Regions from separate parts of the Bradyrhizobium sp. SHOUNA76 genome, predicted to be linked through region 2. Evidence: predicted binding sites of a transcription regulator. Region 2 holds the regulator's gene; each other region holds the start of a gene.

Region 1 (3,349 bases), on a different contig from region 2:
GCGCCGTGTTGACGATGGTGACGTCGAGCTGCACGACGCCATAGCCGAGGCTCATTGCCGCCAGTGTGAGAGAGGTCGCAAGAGGCGACGAAGCGCGCGGTGTGGCGACCCGGTTGTCGAAGGTTTGAGGTCTGATGGTGTTGGCTCGCATGCTGCACCCGATTGCAGCCCCATGCGAAATATAGACTTGGCCGCACCATCATGCTTCGAGAATGACCGAATGATGGATGCGTGCGCTCGAGGCACCACAATTCCGGTGTCATGGCCCGCGCAGGATCCAGTACTCCGTGGCGGAGATCGTGCAAACGAAGTGCGACCGCGGGGTACTGGATGCCCCCGTGCGCAATCGCGCCAGGCGGAGCATGGCGGATGGTGAAGAAGCAGAACGCGCCGCGCGGATGACCGCGCGGCGCTCGTCGCAATGAGCCTTGCCCTAGCTCGCCGCGCGCAGGTTCACCTTGCTCTCGGCGAGTTTCGTCAGCTTCATGTCGGTCGCCTTCTCTTCCTCGAGCGTCTTGGCGAGCACGCTGGCGCAGTCGTTGCGGCCCAGCTGCTTGGCCCAGGCGATCAGGCTGCCGTAGCGCACGATCTCGTAATGTTCGGCGGCCTGGGCCGCATTGATCAGCGCCGCGTCGAGCACCGCCTTGTCGGCAACTTCGCCGGCGGTCTCGTCGGCTTCCTCGATGATGCCGTCAATGGCCGGGCAATCGACTGCCTTCACGGCGACGCCGTGCATCTTGAAGACTTCCTCGAGCCGAGCAACGTGTTGCTTGGTTTCCTCGAGGTGCGTCAAAAAGCCCTGTTTCAGCTGGGGATCGGTAGCCTTGCTTGCCATTTTCGGCAGCGCCTTGGTCAGCTGCTGCTCGGCGTAATAGATGTCCTGGAGCTGGTGCACGAACAGGTCGTTCATGGTCTTGATGTCTTTTGTAAACAGTCCCATCGTTCCGTCCTCGTTCGGTTTCTGAGACACGACGGCAGCGGCCTGCACGAAAAGCCGCTTATTCCGCCATGTCCGGTTGCTGATGGGGCACAACGAGCGCGCGGCAGCGACGTTCCAAAAAAGGCCCGTAAGGCTTGCGCTGGAACAATACGGACGGCGCCGGGATCTGAGATCATGGCAGCATGCGAAATGCGCGAGCCGGCCGGTTTCACGACTCATATGCTTAAAGCGCCTTCGATGTGAACCGCGTATGACAAAATGGCCGGTCCCGCGCAGAACCTATTGTTGTCAAGGGCTGCACAAGCCGCTGTTTTTGCCTTAAATGAGCTGGATCATGCCTAGCGATCGATGCCTGCCTTTGGCCATGATCGCACCCGACTGGCCAATACCTGGCCCGGTCGGTCTTGCCCCCCGCCGGGAGGATGAATGCACGGACTGCTGCCTGCGCTGAAGCGCGGCTTCAAGAGATGGATCGGCTGGCGACGGCTCGGAGTTGCCGCGAGCATCTTCATCATCGCCTTCGCGATCACCACGCTGGTGCGGACCCTCAAGGGCATCGATACCGGGGTCATCCTGACCGCGTTGACCGAGATTCCCCGCGGGAGCATCGGGCTCGCGGCCATCTGCGTCTTCTTCGCGTTCTGTACGCTGACATTCTACGACTTTTTTGCACTGCGAACGATCGGCAAGAAGCAGGTGCCCTATCGCATCGCAGCGCTCTCCAGCTTCACGTCCTATTCGATCGGCCACAACATCGGCGCCACCGTCTTCACCGGCGGCGCGATCCGCTTCCGGATCTATTCGGACTACGGGCTGAACGCGATCGACGTCGCCAAGATCTGCTTCCTGTCGGGCCTCACCTTCTGGCTCGGTAACATCTTCGTGCTCTCGATCGGGCTGGCCATCCATCCGGATGCGGCGTCCTCGATGGATCAGCTTCCCCCGTCGATCAACCGGCTGATCGCGCTCGGCGGCCTTGCCTCGATTGGCGCGTATCTGGTCTGGCTGTGCATGGGCGAGAAGCGGCGGGAGCTCGGCCAAAAGGGCTGGAAGGTGGTGCTGCCCTCGGCGCCGCTGACGCTGGTCCAGATCCTGATCGGCGTGGTCGATCTCGGCTTCTGCGCCTTGGCAATGTATCTGCTGATGCCTGCCAATCCGCCGATCGACTTCATGTCGCTTGCCGTGGTGTTCATCCTGGCGACGCTGATCGGCTTTGCCAGCCATGCGCCCGGCTCGATCGGCGTGTTCGATGCCGCCATGCTGGTGGCGCTGCCCCAATTCGGCCGCGAAGAGCTTCTGGCGACACTGCTGGTGTTCCGCATCCTCTATTTCGTGATCCCGTTCGGCCTCGCCATCTCCATCATGGGCACGCGCGAGCTCTGGATGAACGTGGTCGCGCCGTGGCAGGAGCGACGACGGCTGGCGGAGGCCTGCGCCCAGGCTAATCTGCCCAAGCAGGTGGCCACGATGGAGCGTGAACGGGCGCTGCGGCAGGTTGGCAAGCGGTAGGCGGATCCTCAAACCCGTGAGACAAAGGTTGCAGGCGGGGGAGCAATCCTCTCTTATTTCCGCCTCAACTTTGCCGTTGAACAGCGGGCCATGATCCCACTCCCCCTTCGTACCCTTTCCGCAGGCGCCCTGCTGCTTGCGGGGATTCTGATCGCCTTGCCGCCCCAGCGCGCCGCCGCTCAGGACGCCGGCACCCTGCAGATCAGCTGGGAGGTGCGTAACCGCTTCCGGCTGTTCCGCGAGGAGCGCGACTTCCTGCTCCATGTCGAGAACGCACGCAACCGCAACATCCTGGCCGCTGAACAATCGCTGGAGCTCCAGAGCGAAGGCCGCGGCTGGGCCCGCAACATGGTCAACCGCCTCTGCATCGACCTCCAGGGCCGGGTCAACCAGCCCTGCACGCGCGACAACACCAAGGAAAACTATCTCACCCCGATCGACCATCCCGTCACCGTGCGCCTCGTTGGCGCCGTGCCGGTCGGCGCCACCTGCGCCTGGTCGTTCGACGACGGCGACGGCCCGCAACAATCGACCTTCGACTGCGCCGAGCCGATCAACTTACGTGTCCGCTACGGCAAGCAGACGGTCGCGACCGTCGACGTCTCCTCCGGCTCCGATCCGACCCAGCGCGTCCAGACCGAGATCCAGGTCCGCGACATCTTCGTTGCCGGCCTCGGCGACAGCATCGCCTCGGGCGAAGGCAATCCGGACCGGCCGCTGGCACTGTCCGACGAAGGCTTTTGCTTCCGCTCCTATCTCGGTACCGCCGGTGCGCAATACTACCGTCCGAGCCGCCACGGCTTCAAAGGCGGCCGCGCCTGCGAAGCGCCGGATACGCTCGCCAACTGGCAACGCTACAGCGCGCTCTGGTTCAACGCGCCCTGCCACCGCTCGCTGTAC
Region 2 (7,380 bases):
GAAGAACACGAAGTCCGCGAAGCTCTCATTGCACAGGCGCACGGCGAGCTTCTCGCCGTCCGGGCTCTGAAACAGGTTCGACATGTGCCAGAGCCTGGTCGCCTGCTCCTGCAGCGCCTTGATCAGATGCGGGTGGCAATGGCCGAGCGCATTCACAGCGACGCCCGAGGTGAAATCGAGATAGCGATCGCCATTGGTCGCGATCAGCCAGCAGCCTTCGCCGCGTTCGAAACCGAGGTCGGCCCTGGCGAAAACGGGGAGCAAATGCGGCGCTGCGCTGTTAGTCATGACGATCACTTGAATGTTGCGGACGGTGTGACGCGTGCATTGCGCAACGCACCATTGACCGGCCCGGAAAACGAAACGTGCCGCCTTTTAAGGGCGGCACGCAGGACTATCTTATGCTTGGCAAGACGGGTGTCAATGCCGCCCGGAAAGCCTCGGGAAACGCTGAATCCGTAGTCTTGCGGTGCCGATTTTGCGGGTTTTCACCACGGAACATGTGGAAGCGAGTCGGCGGACTCTTGCGCGGGAGTCACGCCATATTGTAGCGTTTGGATTGTCAGATACGACATCTCGTGCAGCGGTTCTGATCCCAAGAGTCCTCTTGTACCGGCGTAAACGTTCGGGCGTCAGTCACGCGCCCGGCGAGCCTTAAGGGATTCTGACGGCACGGGTTTTTGAAGGCTTAGGCATTCGCTGCAAGGCCCCAGGATGGCTGGCCGGCAGCGAGGGAAAGGGTGCAATGACGGTTTTGACCTGGTCCGATGATCGCGTCGAGCAGCTGAAAAAGCTCTGGGAGGCCGGACTTTCGGCCAGCCAGATCGCAGCAGAGCTCGGCAATGTGACCCGCAATGCCGTGATCGGCAAAGTGCACAGGCTCGGTCTGTCCGGCCGCGCCAAGAGCCCTTCATCGGCAGCGCCCCGGCCGCGCAAGGCGCGTCCCGCGCAGCACATGATGCGGGTGACCCGCCCCATTGCGCGCGGCAACACCGCGCTGGCGCAGGCCTTCGAGGTCGAGGTGGAGGCAGAACCGGTCACCTACGACAACGTGGTGCCGATGAGCCAGAGGTTGTCGCTGCTGGAGCTGAACGAGGCGACCTGCCACTGGCCGGTCGGCGATCCCTCGAGCCCGGATTTCTTCTTCTGCGGCGGCAAGGCGCTCTCCGGCCTGCCCTATTGCGCCCAGCACTCGCGCGTGGCGTATCAGCCCGCAGCGGACCGTCGTCGTGCACCGGCCAAGCCGGGCCCGCGGTGAGTTAGCGAATTAGTTGACTAAGGACGGCGCTGTCACGTGATGACGGCTCCAATTACTCGATGTCATCCCCGCCTAGTGCGCAATTTCGCACGGGGCGCGGGGATCCATAACCACAGGGCGCAATTGTTGCGCGAGATGGTCACTCCGAGTCTTCGCCAAACCACGTCCTGTGGTTATCGCGACGAGCGCAAGCGCTTGCGCGGAGGTCCCGGGCTCGCGCTGCGCGCGCCCCGGGAAGACACTGAGTGTGTCGCCGCAGCTCGCCAAACACCAGCCCGCAAACCTTACGTCTGCTCAGCCTTCGCGAAGCGATCGTCCAGCGCATAACCCGCGCCGCGGACGGTGCGGATCGGGTCCTGCTCGCGGCCGAGATTGAGCAGCTTGCGCAGGCGGCCGATATGGACGTCGACGGTGCGCTCGTCGATGTAGATGTCGCGGCCCCAGACGCTGTCGAGCAGCTGCTCGCGCGAGAACACGCGGCCGGGATGCTCCAGGAAGAACTCCAGCAGCCGATATTCGGTGGGGCCGAGATCGATCGGCCGGCCCGAGCGCGCGACGCGACGCTTGTCGCGATCGAGCTCGATGTCGCCATAGGCGAGCACGGTGGCGAGCCGCTCGGGGCTGGCGCGCCTGAGCAGCCCCTTCACGCGCGCCAAGAGCTCCGGCACCGAGAACGGCTTGACGATGTAGTCGTCGGCGCCGGTCGCAAGACCACGTACACGCTCGCTCTCCTCGCCGCGCGCGGTGAGCATGATGATCGGCAGCTGCTTGGTCTCGGGACGGGTGCGCAGGCGGCGGCACAGCTCGATGCCTGACAGGCCGGGCAGCATCCAGTCGAGCACGATCAGGTCGGGAATGTGCTCCTTGAGGCGGGTGTCGGCGTCGTCGCCGCGCATGACCGTCTCGACGTCATAGCCGTCGCCTTCGAGGTTGTAGCGAAGAAGCTCGGTGAGAGCTTCCTCGTCCTCAACCACCATAATGCGTGCGCCCATGGTGTCGTCGCTCCTTGAGGTCTTCAGCTATTCGGGATCGTCGTGGCGAAGGTGGTCATGTCGCCCTTCGGCCGCTTGTCGGTGATCGCCTGGCCCTCGATCATGTAGAACACGGTCTCGGCGATGTTGGTGGCGTGGTCGCCGATCCGCTCGATGTTCTTGGCGCAGAACATCAGATGGATGCAGAACGAGATGTTGCGCGGATCCTCCATCATGTAGGTGAGGAGCTCGCGGAACAGCGAGGTGCAGATCGCGTCGACTTCCTCGTCGCCCTTCCACACCGCCATCGCCGCCGGCAGATCGTGCGCGGCATAGGCGTCCAGCACCGACTTGACCTGCTGCTGCACGAGGTCGGTCATGTGCTCCAGGCCGCGGAACAGCTTCAGCGGATGGAAGTCGGTCTCCAGCGCGGCGACCCGCTTGCCCATGTTCTTGGCGAGGTCGCCGATCCGCTCGAGGTCGGTCGCAACGCGCATGGCGCCGACGATCTCGCGCAGATCGACCGCCATCGGCTGGCGGCGGGCGATGGTGAGCACGGCGCGTTCCTCGATGCGTTTCTGCAGCGCGTCGAGCTCGGCGTCGATGGTGACGACGCGCTGGCCGAGCGCGACGTCGCGGCGGATCAGCGCGTCGACGGATTCGACGATCATGCGCTCGGCGATGCCGCCCATCTCGGCGACCAGGCGGGTGAGCTCCTGGAGGTCGGTGTCGAAAGCCTTGGCGGTATGTTCAGTACCCATGTTCCGTCTCCTCAGCCGAACCGGCCGGTGATGTAATCCTGCGTGCGCCGGTCGGTCGGCGACGTGAAGATCTTGCTGGTGTCGTCGAACTCGATCAGCTCGCCGAGATACATGAAGGCGGTCTTGTCGGAGACGCGCGCCGCCTGCTGCATGTTGTGGGTGACGATCGCGATCGTGTAGTTCTCGGACAGTTCCTGGATCAGCTCCTCGACCTTGGCGGTCGAGATCGGATCGAGTGCCGAGCAGGGCTCGTCGAACAGGATCACCTCGGGCCGCACCGCGACGGTGCGCGCGATGCAGAGGCGCTGCTGCTGACCGCCGGAGAGCGACAGGCCGGAGGCGTTGAGCTTGTCCTTGACCTCGTTCCAGAGCGCGCCGCCGCGCAGCGCCTTCTCGACGCGGTCATCCATCTCGGACCTCGAGATCTTCTCGTAGAGGCGGATGCCGAACGCGATGTTCTCGTAGATCGTCATCGGGAACGGCGTCGGCTTCTGGAACACCATGCCGACCCGGGCGCGCAGCAGATTGAGGTCGAGCCTGGGGTCGAGGATGTTGGTCTGGTCGAGCATCAGCTGGCCGGTGGCGCGCTGGCCCGGATAAAGATCATACATCCGGTTGAAGATGCGCAGCAGGGTCGACTTGCCGCAACCGGACGGGCCGATGAAGGCCGTGACGCGGTTGGCGCCGAGCGTCAGGTTGATGTTCTTCAGCGCGTGGTGCTCGCCGTAATAGAAGTTGAGGTTGCGCGCGGTGACCTTGGCCGGTGCCTCGGGCAGCGGCTGCGAGCCGGGATGAACGGTCGGCGCGCTCACGGAAACAGACATTTCGCTCATTTTGCAGTCCTCTCGGCGCCGATGATGCGCGCGCCAATGTTCAGGGCAAGCACGGTCAGGGTGATCAGCAGCGCGCCGCTCCAGGCGAGCTGCTTCCAATAGGCGTAGGGGCTCTGGACGAAATTGTTGATGGTGACCGGCAGGTTGGCCATCGTCTTGTCCAGGCCGAGGCTGAAGAACTGGTTCGACAGCGCTGTGAACAGCAGCGGCGCGGTTTCGCCGGCGACGCGGGCGGTGGCGAGCAGCACGCCGGTGATGAGGCCCGAGCGCGCCGCGCGATAGGCGATGCGCTTGATCACCAGCGAACGCGGAAGGCCCAATGCGCTGGCGGCTTCCCGCAGCGGATTCGGCACCAGCAGCAGCATGTCCTCCGTGGTGCGCACCACCACCGGGATGACGATGACCGCGAGAGCCAGCGCGCCTGCGATCGCCGAGAAGCCGCGCATCGGTACCACCACCGCGCCATAGATGAACAGGCCGATGATGATCGAGGGCGCCGAGAGCAGGATGTCGTTGATGAAGCGGATCACCGAGGTCAGCTTGTCGTTGCGGCCGTACTCGGCGAGATAGGTGCCGGCGAACAGGCCGAGCGGCGCGCCGATGCCGACGCCGAGGACGGTCATGATGATCGAGCCGACGATGGCGTTGCGCAGGCCGCCCTCGGTCGAGCCGGGCGGCGGCGTGTCGGCGGTGAAGACCTGGAGATTCAGACCAGCGAGGCCGTTGTAGAGCAGCGTGGCCAGGATCAGCGCGAGCCAGGTGACGCCGAAGGCGGCCGCGGCGATGCAGAGCCCACGGATGACGAAGTCCTTGCGGCGGCGGCGCGAATAGATCGGATTGAGAGCCATGACGTTAGTTCCCCGCCTTCTTGTCCAACCGCATCAGCATCAGCCGCGCGGCGGCCAGCACGAAGAACGTCAGCACGAACAGCAACAGGCCGAGCAGGATCAGGCCGGACTGGTGCAGGCCGTCGCTCTCGGCGAACTCGGAGGCGATCGCCGCCGAGATCGTCGTCCCTGGCGCGAAGATCGAGGAGGAGATGCGGAACGAATTGCCGATGATGAAGGTCACCGCCATGGTCTCGCCGAGCGCGCGGCCCAGCGCCAGCATGACGCCGCCGATGATGCCGACCCGGGTGTAGGGGATCACCACGCTGCGCACGACTTCCCAGGTGGTGCAGCCGACGCCGTAGGCGGCCTCCTTCAGCACCGGCGGCACCGTCTTGAACACGTCGACCGAGATTGAGGTGATGAAGGGCAGCACCATGATGGCAAGGATCAGCGCGGCATTGAACGTGCTGAGATAGGACGGGGGACCTGCGAAGATCGCGCCCAGCACGGGGACGCCGTCGAAAATCCTGATCATGAAGGGCTGGAAGGTGTTGGCCAGGAACGGGCCCAGCACGAAGAAGCCCCACATGCCGTAGATGATCGAGGGAATGCCGGCGAGCAGCTCGATCGCCATGCCGATCGGGCGGCGCAGCCATTGCGGGCAGAGCTCGGTGAGGAAGATCGCAATGCCGAGACCGACGGGAATGGCGATCAGCATCGCGATGAAGGAGGTGACGAGCGTGCCGTACATCGGCCCGAGCGCGCCGAGCACGGGCGGATCGGCCGACGGCGCCCAGCGCTGCGTCCACAGGAAGGAAAGGCCGTATTCCCTGATCGCCGGGAACGCACCGACGATCAGCGAGATGATGATGCCGCCGAGGATCAACAGCACCGAGATCGCGGACAGCCGCGTGATCCAGTAGAAGGTGACGTCGCCGAGCTTGAACGCGCTCAAGGCCTTGGCGCGGTCATACGGTCCGGCGTCGTCGATGATATCGCTCTGAACGGCCATTTCTGCCACGCCGATCCCCTGTGCCCATTTTTATATACGCTTGTTCTTGGTCGCGTGCCCCGGATGCGACGCTGCGCCGATCCGGGGCCTGGTTCTTGGCGGGCCCGGCTCAGCGGGCAGCGTTTCACGCTGCCGCGTCCGGGACACGAGAGCCGTTTCTTAGCTCTTGATCTCGGCAGCCCAGGTCTTCTCGATCAGCTGGACGACGCTGTCCGGCATCGGGATGTAGTCGAGCTCCTCGGCCGCCTTGCCGCCGCTCTTGAAGGCCCAGCGGAAGAACTTGATGGCTTCCTGCGAGGCCGCCTTGTCGGTGGCGGACTTGTGCATCAGGATGAAGGTCGCCGCGGTGATCGGCCAGGACTTCTCGCCGGGCTGGTCGGTCAGGATGACGTAGTAGCCGGGCGCCTTGGCCCAGTCGGCGTTGGAGGCGGCCGCCTGGAACGCTTCGACGGTCGGCTGCACCGGCTTGCCGGCCTTGTTGACGAGACCGGTGTAGGTCAGCTTGTTCTGCTTGGCATAGGCGTACTCGACGTAGCCGATCGAGTTCTTGGTCTGGCTGATGTTGCCCGACACGCCTTCGTTGCCCTTGGCGCCGACGCCGACCGGCCACTCGACCGCAGTGCCCTCACCGACCTTGCTCTTCCAGTCCGCGCTGGCCTTGGAGAGGTAGTTGGTGAAGTTGAAGGTGGTGCCCGAACCGTCCGAGCGGCGGACCACGGTGATCGCCTCCGAGGGCAGCTTCGCGTTCGGATTGAGCTTCTTGATCGCGGCGTCGTCCCACTTGGTGATCTTGCCGAGATAGATGCTGGCCAGGGTCTCGCCGTCGAACACCAGTTCGCCGGGCTTCACGCCCTCGAGGTTGACGACGGGAACGATGGCGCCCATCACCATCGGCCACTGGACGAGGCCGTCCTTCTCGAGCTGCTCGGCCTTGAGCGGCGCATCGCTGGCGCCGAAGGTCACGGTCTTGGCCTGGATCTGCTTGATGCCGCCGCCGGAGCCGATCGACTGGTAGTTCAGACCGTTGCCGGTCTCCTTCTTGTAGGCGTCAGCCCACTTCGAATAGATCGGGAACGGGAACGTCGCGCCTGCACCGGTGATGTCGGCAGCAAAGGCCGCCGTCGCCGACGCGGCGACCACGCCGGCAGCGACGATCGTTTTGAGGAAATTCATGCTGGTCTCCATACAGGGGAGCGAAGCGCCATCAGCGCCCGATCGCGCTCCCCACGCCGCCCGTTTAGGAGCGGTCGGCTGTGCTTTTACGAAGGTTTCGTGACAGCCGGATGACACCATCAAGCGATTGAAATCGCTTGATTATTAGATCTGAGCCGGGGCCTTCGCCTGGGGAAAACAAGCGCTGAAAGTGGCGCCCTGTCTTGGCACGCTTTCGATCAAAAGCCGGCCGCGATGGCGATTAAGAATATGTTTCACCAACGATAATCCGAGCCCGGTCCCGCCTTGCGAGCGGCTGTCGCCGACGTCCACCCGGTAGAACCGCTCGGTCAGTCGTGGCAGGTGCTCGGGAGCGATTCCGGGGCCGAAATCGCGAACCATGATCCGGATTTCCTGAGTTCCATCAGTGGCCGCGCCCGAGGTTAGCGACACGATGACGCGTCCGCCGGAGGCGCCGTATTTGAGCGCGTTCTCGATCAAATTCTCGAACAGGCGGAGCAGCTCCTCGCGGTCGCCCGCGATCATCACCGGGCTATCAGGCA
Region 3 (7,925 bases), on a different contig from region 2:
CTCGAGAATCTGCTGCGCAACGAGGACGGGCGTTCGGTCAAGAAAGAGGACATCGTCGCCGTCTCGAAATGGCTGCGCAAGAAATCGCTGGAGCATGAGATCGCTTTCCGCCCGGCGCGCGTGCTGATGCAGGACTTCACCGGCGTGCCCGCGGTGGTGGACCTTGCCGCGATGCGCAACGCGATGCAGAAGCTCGGCGGCGATGCTGAGAAGATCAATCCGCTGGTGCCGGTCGATCTCGTCATTGACCACTCCGTGATCGTGAACTTCTTCGGCGACAACAAGGCTTTCGGCAAGAACGTCGCCGAGGAATACAAGCAGAACCAGGAACGCTACGAGTTCCTGAAGTGGGGCCAGAAGGCGTTCACGAACTTCTCCGTCGTGCCGCCCGGTACCGGCATCTGCCACCAGGTCAATCTCGAATATCTCTCCCAGACGGTCTGGACCAAGAAGGAGAAGATGACGGTCGGCAAGAAGACCGGCACCTTCGAGGTCGCCTATCCCGATTCGCTGGTCGGCACCGATTCCCACACCACCATGGTCAACGGTCTCGCCGTGCTCGGCTGGGGCGTCGGCGGCATCGAGGCGGAAGCCTGCATGCTCGGCCAGCCGCTGTCGATGCTGCTGCCCAACGTCGTCGGCTTCAAGCTCAAAGGCGCGATGAAGGAAGGCGTCACCGCGACCGACCTCGTGCTGACTGTGACGCAGATGCTGCGCAAGCTCGGCGTCGTCGGCAAGTTCGTCGAGTTCTTCGGCCCCGGCCTCGACAATCTCTCCGTCGCCGACAAGGCGACCATCGCCAACATGGCGCCCGAATACGGCGCGACCTGCGGCTTCTTCCCGGTCGATGCCGCCGCGATCGATTATCTCAAGACGTCGGGGCGCGCCGCGCCGCGCGTCGCGCTGGTGCAGGCCTATGCCAAGGCGCAAGGGCTGTTCCGCACCGCCAAGTCGGCCGATCCGGTGTTCACGGAAACGCTGACGCTCGACCTTGCCGACGTCGTGCCGTCGATGGCCGGTCCGAAGCGTCCTGAAGGCCGCATCGCGCTGCCGTCGGTTGCCGAAGGCTTTTCGCTTGCGCTCGGCACCGAGTACAAGAAGGGCGAAGAGCCGGCGAAGCGCTTTGCCGTCGAAGGCAAGAATTTCGAGATCGGCCATGGCGACGTCGTCATCGCCGCCATCACCTCCTGCACCAACACCTCGAACCCGAGCGTGCTGATCGGTGCCGGCCTGCTGGCGCGTAATGCCGCCGCGAAGGGCCTGAAAGCAAAACCGTGGGTGAAGACCTCGCTCGCCCCGGGCAGTCAGGTCGTCGCGGGCTATCTCGCCGATTCCGGTCTGCAGAAGGATCTCGACAAGGTCGGCTTTAACCTGGTCGGCTTCGGCTGCACCACCTGCATCGGCAATTCCGGTCCGCTGCCTGAGGAGATCTCGAAGTCGATCAACGACAACGGCATCGTCGCGGCTGCCGTGCTCTCCGGCAACCGCAACTTCGAAGGCCGTGTCTCGCCGGACGTGCAGGCGAACTATCTGGCGTCGCCGCCGCTGGTCGTCGCCCACGCGCTCGCGGGCAGCGTCACCAAGAACCTCGCGGTCGAGCCGATCGGCGAGGGCAAGGACGGCAAGCCGGTGTATCTCAAGGACATCTGGCCGACGACCAAGGAGATCAACGCCTTCATGAAGAAGTTCGTGACCGCGTCGATCTTCAAGAAGAAGTATGCCGACGTGTTCAAGGGCGACGCCAACTGGCGCAAGATCAAGACCGTCGAGAGCGAGACCTATCGCTGGAACATGTCTTCGACCTACGTGCAGAACCCGCCTTATTTCGACGGCATGAAGAAGGAGCCGGAGCCGGTCACCGACATCGTCGAGGCGCGCATCCTCGCCATGTTCGGCGACAAGATCACCACCGACCACATCTCGCCGGCCGGCTCGATCAAGCTCACCTCGCCCGCGGGCAAATATCTCAGCGAGCATCAGGTGCGCCCCGCCGACTTCAACCAGTACGGCACGCGCCGCGGCAATCATGAAGTGATGATGCGCGGCACCTTCGCCAACATCCGCATCAAGAACTTCATGCTCAAGGGCGCCGACGGCAACATTCCGGAAGGTGGCCTCACCAAGCACTGGCCCGACGGCGAGCAGATGTCGATCTACGACGCCGCGATGAAGTACCAGCAGGAGCAGGTGCCGCTGGTGGTGTTCGCCGGTGCCGAATACGGCAACGGCTCCTCGCGCGACTGGGCTGCCAAGGGCACGCGGCTGCTCGGCGTGCGCGCCGTGATCTGCCAGAGCTTCGAGCGCATCCATCGCTCCAACTTGGTCGGCATGGGCGTGTTGCCGCTGACGTTCGAGGAAGGTACCTCCTGGTCGTCGCTCGGCCTCAAGGGCGACGAGAAGGTCACGCTGCGCGGCCTCGTCGGCGAACTGAAGCCCCGCCAGAAGCTGACCGCGGAGATCGTCTCCGGAGACGGCTCGTTGCAGCGCGTTTCGCTGCTTTGCCGCATCGATACGCTGGACGAGCTCGACTACTACCGCAACGGCGGTATCCTGCACTACGTGCTGCGCAAGCTCGCGGCCTAAGCGCGGATTTGTGAACGGTGGCTCACTGCGAAGTGAGTAGAAGGTTAAACGAAGGCGGCCTATCACAAGGCCGCCTTCGTGCGTTTGCGGCATGCTCTAGATGGGCCCGCCCGGCGGAAAACCTCCCTTTGGACGGTTTGCCTGGGCGGTCGAGTGTGTCGCGCCCCGTAAGACTACGGTGACCATCCGGCGATAAGATCTCCCTTCCCACGAGCAATGGTGTGCGGCGTTCGACATGACAACAATGACGGCTTCTCATCTGGTTTCACGTTGGTCCGGTGCCCTCTGGTCGGGCGCTATCGGCATCTGTGCGATCGTCGCTGTCATCCGTCCTGCGCAGGCTGATCCCCGCGCCGTTGTCGAATTGTTTACTTCGCAGGGCTGCTCCTCATGTCCGCCCGCCGACCAGATCATCGGCGATCTCTCCAAAGACCCGTCGATCATCGCGCTGAGCATGCCGATCGATTATTGGGACTATCTGGGTTGGAAGGACACGCTGGCGGATTCGCGCTTCTCTGCACGCCAGCGTGCCTATTCGCGCATGCGCGGCGACCGTGAGGTCTATACGCCGCAGGTCGTGGTCAACGGCTCGACTCACGTCATCGGCAGCGACCGTACCGGTATCGAGAATGCCATCGGCAAGACCGACAAGGGCGCCGGCGTGATGAGCGTGCCGGTGACGATGTCGCTCGCGGGCAAGCAGATCAACGTGTCGGTGGCCGCGAGCAACGAGCCGGCAGCCTCGCATGGCGAGGTCTGGATCTGTTCGATCGCCAAGTCGGTACCGATCGCGATCACTCGCGGCGAGAATCGCGGGCAGCAGGTCACCTATCACAACGTGGTGCGCAACCTGCTCAAGGTTGGTGACTGGACCGGGCGTTCGGAAAGCTGGACGGTGCCGATCGAGAACCTCACGCGCGACGGCGTCGACGGCGCGGTGGTCTACGTCCAGGATGGCAGCCGTGAGAAGCCCGGCCCGATGCTGGGCGCGGCGTACACGTCGCTGCACTGATTCGAATTTCTCTCTAGCGCTACGCCCGTTCTAACTCCTCATGGTGAGGAGGCGCGTTGGCGCGTCTCGAACCATGAAAGGCCCGCGCTGATGCAGCGTCGCCTTTCATCCTTCGAGACGCGCGCAAGAGCGCGCTCCTCAAGATGAGGAGAGCGAGTCTTCGCGCGGATGTTTGGAGAGAAGGTCGGTCGCGGCCGGAAACATTCCGACACAAACAAAAAAGGACCAACTTGCGTTGGTCCTCCTTGTTGCGCGTACAGACCCGATCCTGTTCGACCCCGGGGGGCTGGGGGCTGAGGAATCCGGAACCGAAAGGACCGGGTCAACGCACATGAGTCTTTTCGCAATGCAGGGCGGCAGTCGCTGGGCGGAAAAGCGGCGAGAGTATGATTCCTGCTAACGATCCCGTGACGGTTTGCCGCGAGGAAGTTCCACTCCTGCGTGTGCGCCAATTCCAATAAGTTGAGCAGGCGAGTTCCATCAAGAGCCTTGCGGCGGGGAACGGTTGGCGCAATCATATCACTGTCATGATCCGCGGCTCCGGGGACGGTTTTCGCGGAGGCGATCATGCCATGCGACGAGGAGGCGCGCTTCCCATGAGTCTGTCGGAGGATGCTGATCCGAGCGAGCAGCGCGCGGCGGCGCGTCCTGTCGCAGCCAGCGCCCAGCAGCCGAACCGGGTCACCTTCAACCGGCTCGAGCTGCACCGCATTCTCAATCTTTACGGCCGCATGGTCGCCGACGGCGAGTGGCGCGATTATGCCATCGACTTCCTCAGGGATCGCGCCGTGTTCTCGGTCTATCGCCGTGCCTCGGAAGTGCCGATCTATCGCATCGAGAAGGATCCGCGGCTGGCGCGCAAGCAGGGCATGTACAGCGTGATCTCGGCGACGGGCTTGATCCTGCGCCGCGGCCACGAGCTGGAGCGCGTGCTGCTGGTGATCGATCGGAAACTGGCGGTGGTCTAGCCACGCGTCCGGTGCCGTAGGATGGGCAAAAGCGCAACGCGCCGTGCCCACGTCCTTTCTCGATCGCCGCAAATCGTGGGCACGCTACGCTTTGCCCACCCTGCGGCAGCGATGATGAGACGAGGTCTTCGTAGCCCGGATGAGCGAAGCGACATCCGGGACCCTTCTTGCACCGTTCCCGGGTATCGCTGCGCTCACCCGGGCTACGGGAGCTGACCGACCCTACTTCCCCGGCACCGTGCTCGCGCCCTCGCCGAGGTCGCGCTGCATCATCACCGTGTCCAGCCAGCGGCCGAATTTCAGCCCGACACTGGGATGCGTGCCGATCATCTTGAAGCCGCCTTTGGTGTGCACGCCGATCGAGCCGGCATTGGCGGAATCGCCGATCACCGCGATCATCTGGCGGAAGCCGCGCGCCTCGCATTCGGTGATCAGCCGCTCCAGCAGCAACGAGCCGACGCCGCGACGGTGGAAGGAGGGGTCGAGATAGATCGAGTTCTCGACCGTGAAGCGATAGGCCGGCCGCGGCCGGTAGGCGCCGGCATAGGCATAGCCCGCGACGCGTCCGTCGAGGATGGCGACGAAATAGGGATAGCCGCCGTCGACCAGCGCGCGATAGCGGCGCGTCATCTCCGAGAGTTCTGGCGGCTCCAGCTCGAACGTCGCGGTGCCCTCGCGGACGGCCTGCTGGTAGATGGCGGTGATGGCGGGAAGGTCGGCCTCGGTGGTGGGCCTGATTTCAGGTGCGGACATGGGTGCGAGATTAGAGCCTTCCCGCGGGCGCTGGAAGGGGCAACGACGCATCCACATGCTCCGTCATTGCGACGAGGCAATCCAGAGATGCGCCCGCGGAGGCGCTCTGGATTGCTTCGCTGCGCTCGCAATGGTGGTGTTTGTGGGGGCAGCCGGCCCCCAAACAAAAACCCCGGCCTTTCGGCCGGGGTTCATGCCGTTCACTCGGTTGATCGCTTAGTCGCGCTGGCCGAGGAGCTGCAGTAGCAGCGTGAACAGGTTGATGAAGTTCAGGTACAGCGACAGCGCGCCGGTGATGGCCGCACGCTCCGCGATCTCACCGCCGGCCGAAGCGTAGCCGTAGATGTAGTCGTTCTTCAGCCGCTGGGTGTCCCAGGCGGTGAGGCCCGCGAACACCAGCACGCCGACCACCGACACGATGAACTGCAGCATCGAGCTCGCCAGGAACAGGTTCACCAGGCTCGCGATGATGATGCCGATCAGGCCCATGAACAGGAACGAGCCCATCCCGGTCAGGTCACGCTTGGTGGTGTAGCCGTAGAGGCTGAGCGCGCCGAAGGTCGCCGCGGTGATGAAGAACACCCGAACGATCGAGGTGTGCGTGAACACCAGGAAGATCGACGACAGCGAGATGCCCATCAGCGCCGCGAATACCCAGAACAGGATCTGGGCGGTCGAGGGCGCGAGACGGTTGATGCCCGCCGAGATCACGAACACCATGGCGAGCGGGGCGAGCATGAACAGCCACTTCAGCGGGCTGACGAACATCGCGTAGCCGAACGGCGTCAGGAACAGCTTGCCGACGCGGACGGCGTCCGCGGTCGGCACGTCCGTCACGGCAGCCATGTAGACGCCGAGCGCGGCAAGGCCGGTGATGGCCAGGCCAATGCTCATGTAGTTGTAGATGCGCAGCATATAGGCGCGCAGGCCGGCATCGACCGTCGCGGCGTCAACACGCCCGGCGGCCCTGCCGAAAGGAGAAGCGTAGTTACGGTCTAGGTCCGACATGGTCGAATTCCCGTTGGTTGGTCCGGTCCGGCATGAGGGTCGCCACGCCGCCGGTTCGTCAAATTCTATCTCGGATACCGACGCCAACCGACTAAATTTTGGCTAACAATCGGGGCTCCGAACCCATTCGATATGTGGGAAACTAACACATTCGCTGCAACCTTCCACGCGCGGCTGAATGTCGCCCTTGGCGGCAATCCTGACGCGAGCCTGACGAGCGGTGTGGTTAATTGCGGAAACCGGGGGGATTCCGCCCGGCTTTATCCTCCGCTTCAATTTGTCACAAATTCCGCAACACCGTGGCGGGCTTTTTGTTCAACGCCAGCAGCGTGCCGGCAAGCCCGAGCCCGACCGTGACGACCAGGGCGGCCGCCACCACGCCCGCCGCGCTGCCGGCCTGCCAGACGAAGCTCAGCGTCATCAGCCGAGTCACGATCATCCAGGCCGCGATGCTGCCGGAGATCACGCCGAACAATGCGGTGGCGAGCCCGATCAGGAGATATTCGAGCGCATAGGCCCCCAGCAGCCGCAGCCGCGTCGCGCCCAGCGTCTTCAGGATCACCGCATCGTAGACCCGGTGGCGATGGCCGGCGGCGAGCGCCCCGCCCAGCACCAGGATCGCCGAGATCAGGGTCACGGCGCTGGCGCCGCGAATGGCCAGCGCCAGATTGGTCACCACCGAGCCGACCGTCTCCATCACCTCGCGTACGCGCACGCTCGTCACCATCGGGTAGGCGTCGGCGACCTGCTTGATGATCTTACCATCGCCTGCCGCATTTCCGCCCGCTTCCGTCAGCGTCGCGATGTGGGTGTGCGGCGCGCCCTTGAAGGCGTTCGGCGAGAACACGAGAACGAAGTTGATGCCTAGTCCCTGCCAGTCGATGGTGCGCAGATTGCCGATCTTGGCCGGAATGTCGCGGCCGAGCACATTGACCACGACCTCGTCGCCGAGCTTGAGGCCCAATCCGTCGGCGATCTTCTTCTCCATCGAGACCAGCGGCGGGCCGGAATAGTCCGCGCTCCACCATTCGCCCTCGACCACCTTGGAACCCTTCGGCAGCTCGCCGGTATAGGTCAGGCCTCGGTCGCTCTGCAGCACCCATTCGGAATCGGTGGTCGGCTTGAGCTCCTCGGCGCGAACGCCGCGCGCGGCGACGATGCGTCCGCGCAGCATCGGCACGTCCTCGACCTTCGCACCCGGCGCGATCTGGCGCAGATAGAGGTCGAACTGCTCGGCTTGCGTGCTCGGAATGTCGATGAAGAAGAACGACGGCGCCTGATCGGGGAGCGCCGCGAGGAACTGCCGGCGCAGATTGCCGTCGATCTGGGTGATGGTCACGAGCACGGCGAGCCCGAGCCCCAGCGACAGCACGACGGACGGAGTCAGCGCACCCGGCCGGTGGATGTTGGCGATCGCAAGCCGCAGCATCGGCAGCCGTGTCCGCGGCAGCCGCCGCGCGGTTCCCATCAGCAGGGCGGCGATGCCGCGCAGCAGGGCGAACACGACGACCGAGGAGGCCACGAACACCGCCGCGATGCGCTTGTCGAACGACAGCCCGATCACGACCGCGATCAGCAGGGCGATTACGACGCCCATGAAC
Region 4 (8,815 bases), on a different contig from region 2:
CTCGTTGCTCCAGGCGTTCGCGACCGCGGCTTCGCGGCTGTCGGTCAGCATGATCGGCGTGCCGTCGGCGGCGTGGAGCGCGAAGAGCTTGAGACCCGGCGCAATCTTGGGCGCCTCGGGAAACAGGTCCGGCACATCCTCGGAGCGGATCTGCTTCACATAGGCGATATGGCCTTCGCCCAGGGTTGCCAGCGTCTCCGGGGAGACGTTCTTGGCTTCGAATTCGAACGCAACGTGACCTTCACTCATGGTCTCGACTCCTCTGGAACACTAAGCGGTCGAGTCCGCTACTCGTTCCATTATTCGTGCTCATTGATAGCGATTGTCTTAACGATCCTCTCCGGTTCAGGCCGGGCCAGGTCGACCGACAACAACCCGTTCTTCAGATCCGCACCCAGCACCAGCATCCCCTCCGCCAGCACGAAGGTGCGCTGGAAGTGGCGCGCGGCGATGCCGCGATGGATGTATTGCCGGGACTTGTCGTCCTGCTGCCGCCCGCGAATGACGAGCTGGTTTTCCTCAATGGTTACATCGAGTTGGTCGCGCGTGAATCCTGCGACCGCCAGCGTGATTCGTAAGCGCTCGGGCTGGCCGTCCGCGCCGCCGCACCTCTCGATATTGTAGGGAGGATAACCGTCGGCACCTTTGACGACGCGATCGAGCACGCGCTCAATCTCGTCGAAGCCCAGAAGGAACGGACTGGATAACGTGGGAACACGAGACATAGTTTACAAAGTCCTCTCGAAGCGACTTTGGTGCATCAGGGCCCGCAAGTGGCACCCCTTGATCAGCAATATGGGCATGTTCCCATGTGGGTTCAAGCAGGTAGCGGGGGTGTGGATGGGCGTCTCCACCGTGACCAATATCGAGTGAAGTGCTTCCGGATCGTCATGGCCGGGCTTGTCCCGGCCATTCACGACCTTGCTCGTTGCGCCAAGAATGTGGATGCCCGGGCATGACGAGTGCGGACGAATTACCCAACGAAAACAACGCCGCATCTACTGTGCATGGGGTTGTTTTCGCAGTTTTGGTTTGGGAGGCCTCGGAACCCTCAGGCTTCGAGCCGCTTTCGGCCATCGCCACTGAAAAGGTGCAGCTTGTTGCGCACCGCCGCGACCCGGATTTTCGCGCCGATGGCGGGGGCCTCGGTTCCGGGAATGCGGACGATGATCTCGCCGGGCGGCAGCTCGCCGGGCGTGGCGGCGACGCGCTGCTCTTCCTGCTCGCGCGCGCCATAGACGAAGGTCTCTGCGCCGACGCGCTCGATCGCCTCCACCGTCAGCGGCAATGCGACGCCGCCGGCCGGGGTCTGGTCGGTGATGACGAAATCCTCCGGGCGGATGCCGAGGATCCCGGCTTCGCCTGCGCTGCCACCGAGCTGCGATTTGATCTCCTCGGCGCGTGTCGACATCAAATTCATCGGCGGCGCGCCGATGAAGGAGGCGACGAAGGTCGTCGCCGGCTTCTCGTAGATCGCAAGGGGATTGCCGACCTGCTCGACCTGGCCGCCATTCATCACGACGAGAATGTCGGCGAGCGTCATCGCCTCGAGCTGGTCGTGGGTGACGTAGATCGACGTGGTGTTGAGCCGGCGTTGCAATTTGCGGATCTCGACGCGCATTGCGATGCGCAGCTTGGCGTCGAGATTCGAGAGCGGCTCGTCGAACAGGAACACCTTCGGCTGGCGCACGATGGCACGGCCCATGGCGACGCGCTGACGCTGGCCACCCGAGAGCTGGCGCGGCTTGCGCTCCAGCATCGGCGACAATTCGAGCACGCGCGCGGCTTCCTCGACGCGGGTCTTGATTTCGGCTTCTGCCATGCCGCGGTTGCGCAGACCGTAGGCCATGTTGTTGTAGACGCTCATATGCGGATACAGCGCGTAGTTCTGGAACACCATCGCGATGTCGCGATCGGCGGGCTCGACCTGGTTGACGATCCGGCCGCCGATGTCGATCTCGCCGCCGGTGACCGTTTCGAGCCCCGCGACCATGCGCAGCAGCGTGGACTTGCCGCAGCCGGAGGGGCCGACCAGCACGCAGAACTGTCCGTCGCCGACATCGACGTCGACGCCCTTGATGGCCTCGAAGCCGCCGGGATAGGTCTTGCGGACGTTGCGCAGGGTGACGTTAGCCATGGGTTGCACCGGCGAGTAGCGAATAGGGAGTGGCGAATGGGGAACGTGTAATACGCAAGGCAGACGCAGCGACCCCATTCGCCACTCGCCATTCACTATTCGCCATCTTCACTTTTCCGTCTCGACCAGACCGCGCACGAACAATTTCTGCATGACGACGACGACGAAGACCGGCGGCAGCATCGCGAGCACGGCGGTCGCCATCACGATCGGCCATTCGGTCAACGCGTCGGTGGTGGTGATCATCTTGCGGATGCCGATCTGGATGGTCTGCATGTCGTCGCGCGTGGTGATCAGCAGCGGCCAGAGATATTGATTCCAGCCGAGGATGAACAGGATCACGAACAGAGCGGCCATGTTGGTGCGCGACAGCGGCAGCAGCGTATCCCAGAAGAAGCGGAAGGGGCCGGCGCCGTCGATGCGCGAGGCTTCCAGAAGCTCGTCCGGCACGGTCATGAAGAACTGGCGGAACAGCAGCGTCGCCGTGGCCGAGGCGATCAGCGGCAATGACAGGCCGGCATAGCTGTCGAGCATGTGCAGATCGGCGACGATCTTGTAGGTCGGATAGATGCGGACCTCGACCGGCAGCATCAAAGTGATGAAGATGATCCAGAAGATCGGCATCCGGAACGGAAAGCGGAAATACACGATCGCATAGGCCGAGATGATCGAGATCGCAATCTTGCCGACCGCGATCAGCAGCGCCATCACCAGCGAGTTCAGCATCATGTTGCCGACCGGCTCGCGGGTCGAGCCGCTCGTGCCGACGAAGATGGTCTGGTAGTAGGTTTCGAGGAAATGGCCGCCGGGCAGCAGCGACATCTGCCCGTTCGCGATCAGCGCGTTGTCCTGGGTCGAGGCGACGATCGCGATGTAGACGGGGAACGCGACGATCGCGATCCCGATCCAGAGGATGATGTGAGCGACGTAGCGGCGAAAGCCCTCTTCCTCGACCATCAGTAGGTCACCTTGCGTTCGACGAAGCGGAACTGGATTCCGGTCAGCACGATGACCATGATCATCAGGATCACCGATTGCGCCGCGGAGCTGCCGAGATTGCCGCCGAGCAGGCCGTCGGAATAGACCTTGTAGACCAGCGTGACCGTCGATGTGCCGGGCCCGCCGCGGGTCATGGTGTCGATGATGCCGAACGTGTCGAAGAAGGCGTAGACGATGTTGACGACCAGCAGGAAGAAGATGGTCGGCGACAGCAGCGGGAAGGTCACGGTCCAGAACCGGCGCATCGGGCGGGCGCCGTCGATCGCGGCGGCCTCGAGCACGCTTCGCGGGATGCTTTGCAGGCCGGCGAGGAAGAACAGGAAGTTGTAGGAGATCTGCTTCCAGGCGGCGGCGAGGATGATCAGGGCTGCGGCCTGGTCGCCGTCGAGCAGAGGATTCCAGTCGACGCCGAGGGCGCGCAAATATCGCGAGAGCACGCCGAGCGAGGGATGCAGCATGAAGATCCAGAGCACGCCGACGACCGGCGGCGCCACCGCATAGGGCCAGATCAGCAGTGTCCGGTAGAGCGTCGAGCCGCGCAGCGGCTTGTCCGCCATCACGGCAAGCAGCAGCGCAAACGACAGCGACGACACAGCGATGGCGAACGAGAAGAAGAAGGTCCGCACGATCGCCTCGAAATAGGCGCGGTCCTTCAAGAGCTCGATGTAATTGTCGAACCAGACGAAGGTGGTCGAGAGACCGAAGGCATCCTGGAGCAGGAAGGACTGGATCACCGCCTGCAGGGCCGGCCAGTAGAAGAAAATCAGGACGATCGCGAGCTGCGGCGCAACCAGCGCGTAAGGCAACAGCTTCGATTGGAAAATGGCTTGCTTTTGCATGATGCCCCGGAACGGCAGGCCGGAGTCACCGGCCTGCCGCTGATCGTCTCACTTGACGGCGGTCTTTTCGAACTGACGCAGCATCGTGTTGCCGCGCTCGACGGCCGCGTCCAACGCCTGCTTGGCGGTCTTCTTGCCGGCAAGCGCCTGCTCGATCTCTTCCGACCAGACGTCGCGGAGCTGCACCATGTTGCCGAGACGCAGGCCGCGGGAGTTCTCGGTCGGCTCCTTGTTGGTCAGCTCGAGCAGCGGGGTTTCGAGATAGGGCTGGTCCTTGTAGAAGCCCTCGGCCTTGGCCTTCTCATAGGCAGCCTTGGTGATCGGCAGGTAGCCCGAAGCCTTGTGGATATAGACCTGGCGATCGGTGTCCGAGAGGAAGGTCAGGAATTTTGCGACGCCCTTGTATTCCTCGGCCGGCTTGCCGCCCATGACCCAGAGCGAAGCGCCGCCGATGATCGAGTTCTGCGGCGCGCCCTTTGCTTCGGGATAATAGGGCATCGGCACCGCGGTGAAGTTGAACTTGGCCTGCGCCTTGACGTTGCCGAAGAAGGCCGACGAGGTCAGATAGATCGGGCATTCGCCCGAGGTGAAGCGGCCTTCGCCGGTGTTGGTACGGCCGGCATAGTCGTAGACCTTGGTCTTCTGGAGCTCGACCAGGTTCTCGAGATGCTTGACCTGGAGCGGTCCGTTGAACTCCAGCACGGTGTCGAAGCCGTCGAGGCCGTTGGCCTTGCTGGCGAGCGGCACGTTGTGCCAGGCGGAGAGCTGCTCGAGATTGACCCAGGTCACCCAGGAGCCGGAGAAGCCACAGGAGTCATGACCGGCAGCCTTCAGCTTCTTGGCGGCCTCGAACGTTTCGGGCCAGGTCTTCGGGATCTCGACATTGGCCTTCTTCAGCTCGTCGAGGTTGACCCACATGACGGTGGAGGACGAGTTGAAGGGAAACGACAGCATCTCGCCCTTCGACGTCGAGTAGTAGCCGGTGATGGCGGGCAGGTAGATCTTGGGATCGAACTTCTCGCCGGCGTCGGCCATCAGCTTGTAGACCGGCTTCACGGCGCCGGTCGCGGCCATCATGGTGGCGGTGCCGACTTCGAACACCTGCATGATGTGCGGCGCGTTGCCGGCGCGGAACGCCGCGATGCCCGCATTCATGGTGTCGGCGTAGTTGCCCTTGTAGGTGGGGATCACCTTGTAGTCGCTCTGCGCGGCGTTGAAATCGTTGGCGAGCTTGACGATGACGTCATTGTTGGCGCCGGTCATCGCGTGCCACCACTGGATTTCCGTCACGGCCAAAGCCGGCGAAGCGCCGAGACCAACCGCGAGTGCAACAGCAGCAGCCGTGCCAAAATGTCGAAGAGCCATCAAGAAAACCTCCCTTGCCCGTCATTCAAGAAGCGCTTGCGCTAGCAGCGCCATATGACGTTCACATGACTGTGTAAGCGGCCGAAACGAAAGCGGCAAGCGCGGGAAAAGGGAAGCCGTCAAATAGGCGAAGACGCCGCGGGCAGCCTCCTCCATTCGCGCTGCACATGCGTGCTCGCGCCGCAGTGCGGCATTGGATGATGTGGGGCTGGCCGAGGCCGCGGGTTCGAATACCTCTCCCGCTTGCGGGAGAGGTCGCGCCGAAGGCGTGGGTGAGGGTTCGCTCCTCTGGGGATTGTCCCATGTAGAGACTCCCTCTCCCGCAAGCGGGAGACGGAGTGCACCTGCCCCGACGCTCGATCTTCGTCTTTATCTCAGCGCTTGCGCTCGGGGCCGCAGACGGTGCCCTTCTCGACCATCGCGTCGATCTCGGCCTTGGAGAAGCCGAACTCGCCGAGCACTTCCGTCGAGTGCTGGCTGAATTTGGGCGGCAGGCGGCGCAGGCTCGGCTTGCTGCGGTCGAGCCGGATCGGCGAGGCGACGCCCTTGTACCAGTCCTTCTCGATAATATCCCCGCGCGCGATCGTGTGCGGGTTGGTCAATGCCTGATCGATCTTCTGCACCGGCCCTGCGGGCAGGCCCGCCGCAAGCAGGCGATTGCACAGCGGCTCGGCCTCGTGCTGGCTGAACACCGCGGCAAGCTCGGCGCGCAGCGCCTCGCGGTTGGCGATGCGGTCCTTGTTGCGGGCAAAGCGCGGATCGGTGCCGAGCTCAGGCTTGCCGATCTCCTTGGCGAGCTTGCGGAAGGTGCCGTCATTGCCGACGCCGATGAAGATGTCGTCGGTCTTGGTCGGGAAGATAGCGTAAGGCACGAGGTTGGGGTGCTCGTTGCCGGTGAGCGACGGCGGCTTGCCATGCATGAAATAATTCGCGGTGTGCGGATGCATGATGGCAAGGCCGGTCTCGTACAGCGTCGTCTCCAGGAACTGGCCCTTGCCGGAGCGCTGCCGCTCCGACAGTGCCATCAGGATGCCGATCGCCGCGTAAAGGCCGGTGGTGATGTCGACCAGCGGCACGCCGATCCGCATCGGTCCGCTCTCGGGCGAGCCGGTCGCGGCGATCATGCCGGTCATAGCCTGGATGATGGCATCATAGCCGGGATTGCCGCCGCGCGGGCCGTCGGCGCCGAAGCCGCAGATCCGGCAATGCACGAGGCGCGGGAATTTCTCGCGCAGCACCTCGTTGCCGATGCCCCATTTCTCCAGCGTGCCCGGCTTGAAATTCTCGATCAGGACGTCGGCGCTCTCCAGCATCTTGAGCAGCACGATGCGGCCGCCCTCGGAGGCGAGATCGAGACCGATCGAGCGCTTGTTGCGGTTGATGCCGATGAAATAGGCCGCGTCCTCCTCGTGGAAAGGAGGGCCCCATTCGCGCACCTCGTCGCCTGCAGGTGGCTCGACCTTGATCACGTCGGCGCCATGGTCGGCGAGGATCTGGGTGCAGTAGGGACCGCCGAGCACGCGCGTGAGATCGATGACGCGCAGTCCGCTCATGGCACCTGTGGCGGCTTCAGAACTCATTGCTTTCGCTTCCCTGTGTCGACGTTTGATCACAGGCCTAGCGAGCTTCGTGCACGCCAGCAATGGCCCCGTGCGTAGGGGCGTATGCGCCGCCGCCGGTCAATCCCGGGGCATGGCAAAACCTAACGGAAGCGGCCGGCCCGAGGGGGATCCCGGGCCAGCCAATCCGCCGTTCCGATCAGACGACCGTCAGGCGAACGTCGACGTTGCCGCGCGTGGCGTTGGAATAGGGGCACACCTGGTGTGCCTTCTCGACCAGTGCCTCGGCCTCCGCGCGGGCAAGGCCCGGCAGCGAGACAGCGAGGTCGATGTCGAGACCGAAGCCACCCTCGGAGCGCGGGCCGATGCCGACGGTCGAGGTCACGGAGGCGTCGGCCGGAACCTTGGGGCCGCCCTGCGAGGCCACGAACTTCATCGCGCCGATGAAGCAGGCGGCATAGCCGGCCGCGAACAGCTGCTCGGGATTGTTGCCGGCGCCGCCTCCGCCGCCGAGCTCCTTCGGCGTGGTCAGCTTGACGTCGAGCGCGCCATCGAGGGTTGCAGCATGGCCGTCGCGGCCGCCGGTGGCCTTGGCGCTGGTCTTGTAGAGGACGTTCACGGACATTGTCGTCTCCCTGGGTTTCGTTGGGTACGGTCTCTATCGCAGGCAATTAGATTGTGCACAATTGAAATTGCAAGGTCTCACATTTAATTGTTCGCAATTGAATGTGGCGGCGCGCGGCCCCAGAATGAGACAAACCCGAGAGATCCTCCATGCCTCGAAAATCACCTGCAGCGGACGCGCCGCTGCGGCTCGACAACCAGATCTGCTTTGCGGTCTATTCGGCCGCGCATGCGTTCAACCGCGTCTACAAGCCGCTTTTGGACCGGCTCGGCCTGACCTATCCCCAATATCTCGTCATGCTGGTGCTGTGGGAGCGCGACGACGTCGCGGTCAAGGACATCGGCGAGCGACTGTTCCTGGATTCGGGCACGCTGACGCCGCTGCTGAAGCGGCTGGAGGCCGCTCATCTCGTGAGGCGTACCCGCTCGAGCGAGGACGAGCGTCAGGTCCTGATCGCGCTGACGGCGCAGGGGCACGCGCTGAAGGAAAAAGCCCGCAGCGTGCCGCAGTCGATCCTGGTGGCCTCGGACTGCTCGGTGCCGGAACTGGTGGCGATGAAGGACGAGATCGTCGCGCTGCGCGACCGGCTGAATGCGGTGATCGGGGAGTACGGGGATTAGGACAACCGCTTCTTCGTAAACGCCCGGCCGGAGTGGGACTTCAGGTACGCCTCGAACGCGAGCGCTCTATGCTTGTCGGGGAAGGCGCAGTACCAGATCAGCTTCCAGGGCTTGAATTTGGCGGTGTGGCTCGATTTGCCGGCATTGTGCTACGGAAGCCTTCGCTTCAAGTCCTCCGTTGCACCAACGTATTCCTGCTCGGGAAATTCGATGCTGCGAAGGATGTAGACGTACCACATTGACGGCAATCGCCCGGACAGTCGCTAAGTGGGGGGCTCACCAGTCCGTCTTCGCCCTTCGGGCTTCGCCGGACACCACGCTTCACCCTTCGGGCTCCTCGTGGCCGCGCCACGCCTAGCCCGAAGGGCGAAGCGTGGTGGAGCCAGGCGGGATCGAACCGCCGACCTCTTGCATGCCATGCAAGCGCTCTCCCAGCTGAGCTATGGCCCCTTAGTCCTCGCGGGATGACCCTGGTGGTTCACCCCAACCGGCGAGCCCTGGTGACTCGCGCGGTGCACCCTTTTTCACAGATCAGGGCTGATCTCAAGTCTCTTCATCACCTCCGACATCACCAATGATGTCGGTCACGTCCTCATCGCCTTCTTCTTCGTCGGCAATGAAGGTCGAATCATCGTCATCGTCGTCATCGAGGGTCTCGTCGACCTCGATAT

What was found. Region 2 encodes PhoB, which activates phosphate uptake and scavenging genes when phosphate is short. Its sites were predicted from a motif close to TGTCATNNANCTGTCAT; they were not measured.
Region 1: the regulator PhoB is predicted to act here: its motif matches at 1,180-1,196, upstream of MOV74_RS33780 (YbhN family protein).
Region 3: the regulator PhoB is predicted to act here: its motif matches at 4,108-4,124, upstream of MOV74_RS22710 (DUF2794 domain-containing protein).
Region 4: the regulator PhoB is predicted to act here: its motif matches at 5,395-5,411, upstream of ugpB (sn-glycerol-3-phosphate ABC transporter substrate-binding protein UgpB).

The regions. Positions count from the first base shown of each region.
Region 1 is NZ_JALBHA010000587.1:198-3,546, forward strand. It holds partial or broken gene MOV74_RS33770 (MFS transporter) at 1-151, opposite strand, end outside; gene MOV74_RS33775 (ferritin-like domain-containing protein) at 434-940, opposite strand; gene MOV74_RS33780 (YbhN family protein) at 1,367-2,449, shown strand; partial or broken gene MOV74_RS33785 (hypothetical protein) at 2,540-3,349, shown strand, end outside.
Region 2 is NZ_JALBHA010000277.1:565-7,944, reverse strand. It holds partial or broken gene MOV74_RS24230 (aspartate aminotransferase family protein) at 1-288, opposite strand, end outside; gene MOV74_RS24225 (GcrA family cell cycle regulator) at 746-1,258, shown strand; gene phoB (phosphate regulon transcriptional regulator PhoB) at 1,543-2,250, opposite strand; gene phoU (phosphate signaling complex protein PhoU) at 2,274-2,990, opposite strand; gene pstB (phosphate ABC transporter ATP-binding protein PstB) at 3,002-3,823, opposite strand; gene pstA (phosphate ABC transporter permease PstA) at 3,820-4,671, opposite strand; gene pstC (phosphate ABC transporter permease subunit PstC) at 4,676-5,665, opposite strand; gene pstS (phosphate ABC transporter substrate-binding protein PstS) at 5,825-6,838, opposite strand; partial or broken gene MOV74_RS24190 (ATP-binding protein) at 6,983-7,380, opposite strand, start outside.
Region 3 is NZ_JALBHA010000245.1:473-8,397, forward strand. It holds gene acnA (aconitate hydratase AcnA) at 1-2,583, shown strand, start outside; gene MOV74_RS22705 (thioredoxin family protein) at 2,819-3,595, shown strand; gene MOV74_RS22710 (DUF2794 domain-containing protein) at 4,192-4,563, shown strand; gene MOV74_RS22715 (GNAT family N-acetyltransferase) at 4,786-5,316, opposite strand; gene MOV74_RS22720 (Bax inhibitor-1/YccA family protein) at 5,533-6,324, opposite strand; partial or broken gene MOV74_RS22725 (ABC transporter permease) at 6,605-7,925, opposite strand, start outside.
Region 4 is NZ_JALBHA010000201.1:147-8,961, reverse strand. It holds gene MOV74_RS20465 (DUF1150 domain-containing protein) at 1-249, opposite strand, end outside; gene MOV74_RS20460 (Hsp20 family protein) at 300-725, opposite strand; gene MOV74_RS20455 (sn-glycerol-3-phosphate import ATP-binding protein UgpC) at 1,052-2,137, opposite strand; gene ugpE (sn-glycerol-3-phosphate ABC transporter permease UgpE) at 2,246-3,094, opposite strand; gene ugpA (sn-glycerol-3-phosphate ABC transporter permease UgpA) at 3,094-3,975, opposite strand; gene ugpB (sn-glycerol-3-phosphate ABC transporter substrate-binding protein UgpB) at 4,024-5,340, opposite strand; gene MOV74_RS20435 (CaiB/BaiF CoA-transferase family protein) at 5,715-6,920, opposite strand; gene MOV74_RS20430 (organic hydroperoxide resistance protein) at 7,099-7,524, opposite strand; gene MOV74_RS20425 (MarR family winged helix-turn-helix transcriptional regulator) at 7,674-8,144, shown strand; partial or broken gene MOV74_RS20420 (GIY-YIG nuclease family protein) at 8,141-8,383, opposite strand; tRNA gene MOV74_RS20415 (tRNA-Ala) at 8,519-8,594, opposite strand; partial or broken gene MOV74_RS20410 (TIGR02300 family protein) at 8,688-8,815, opposite strand, start outside.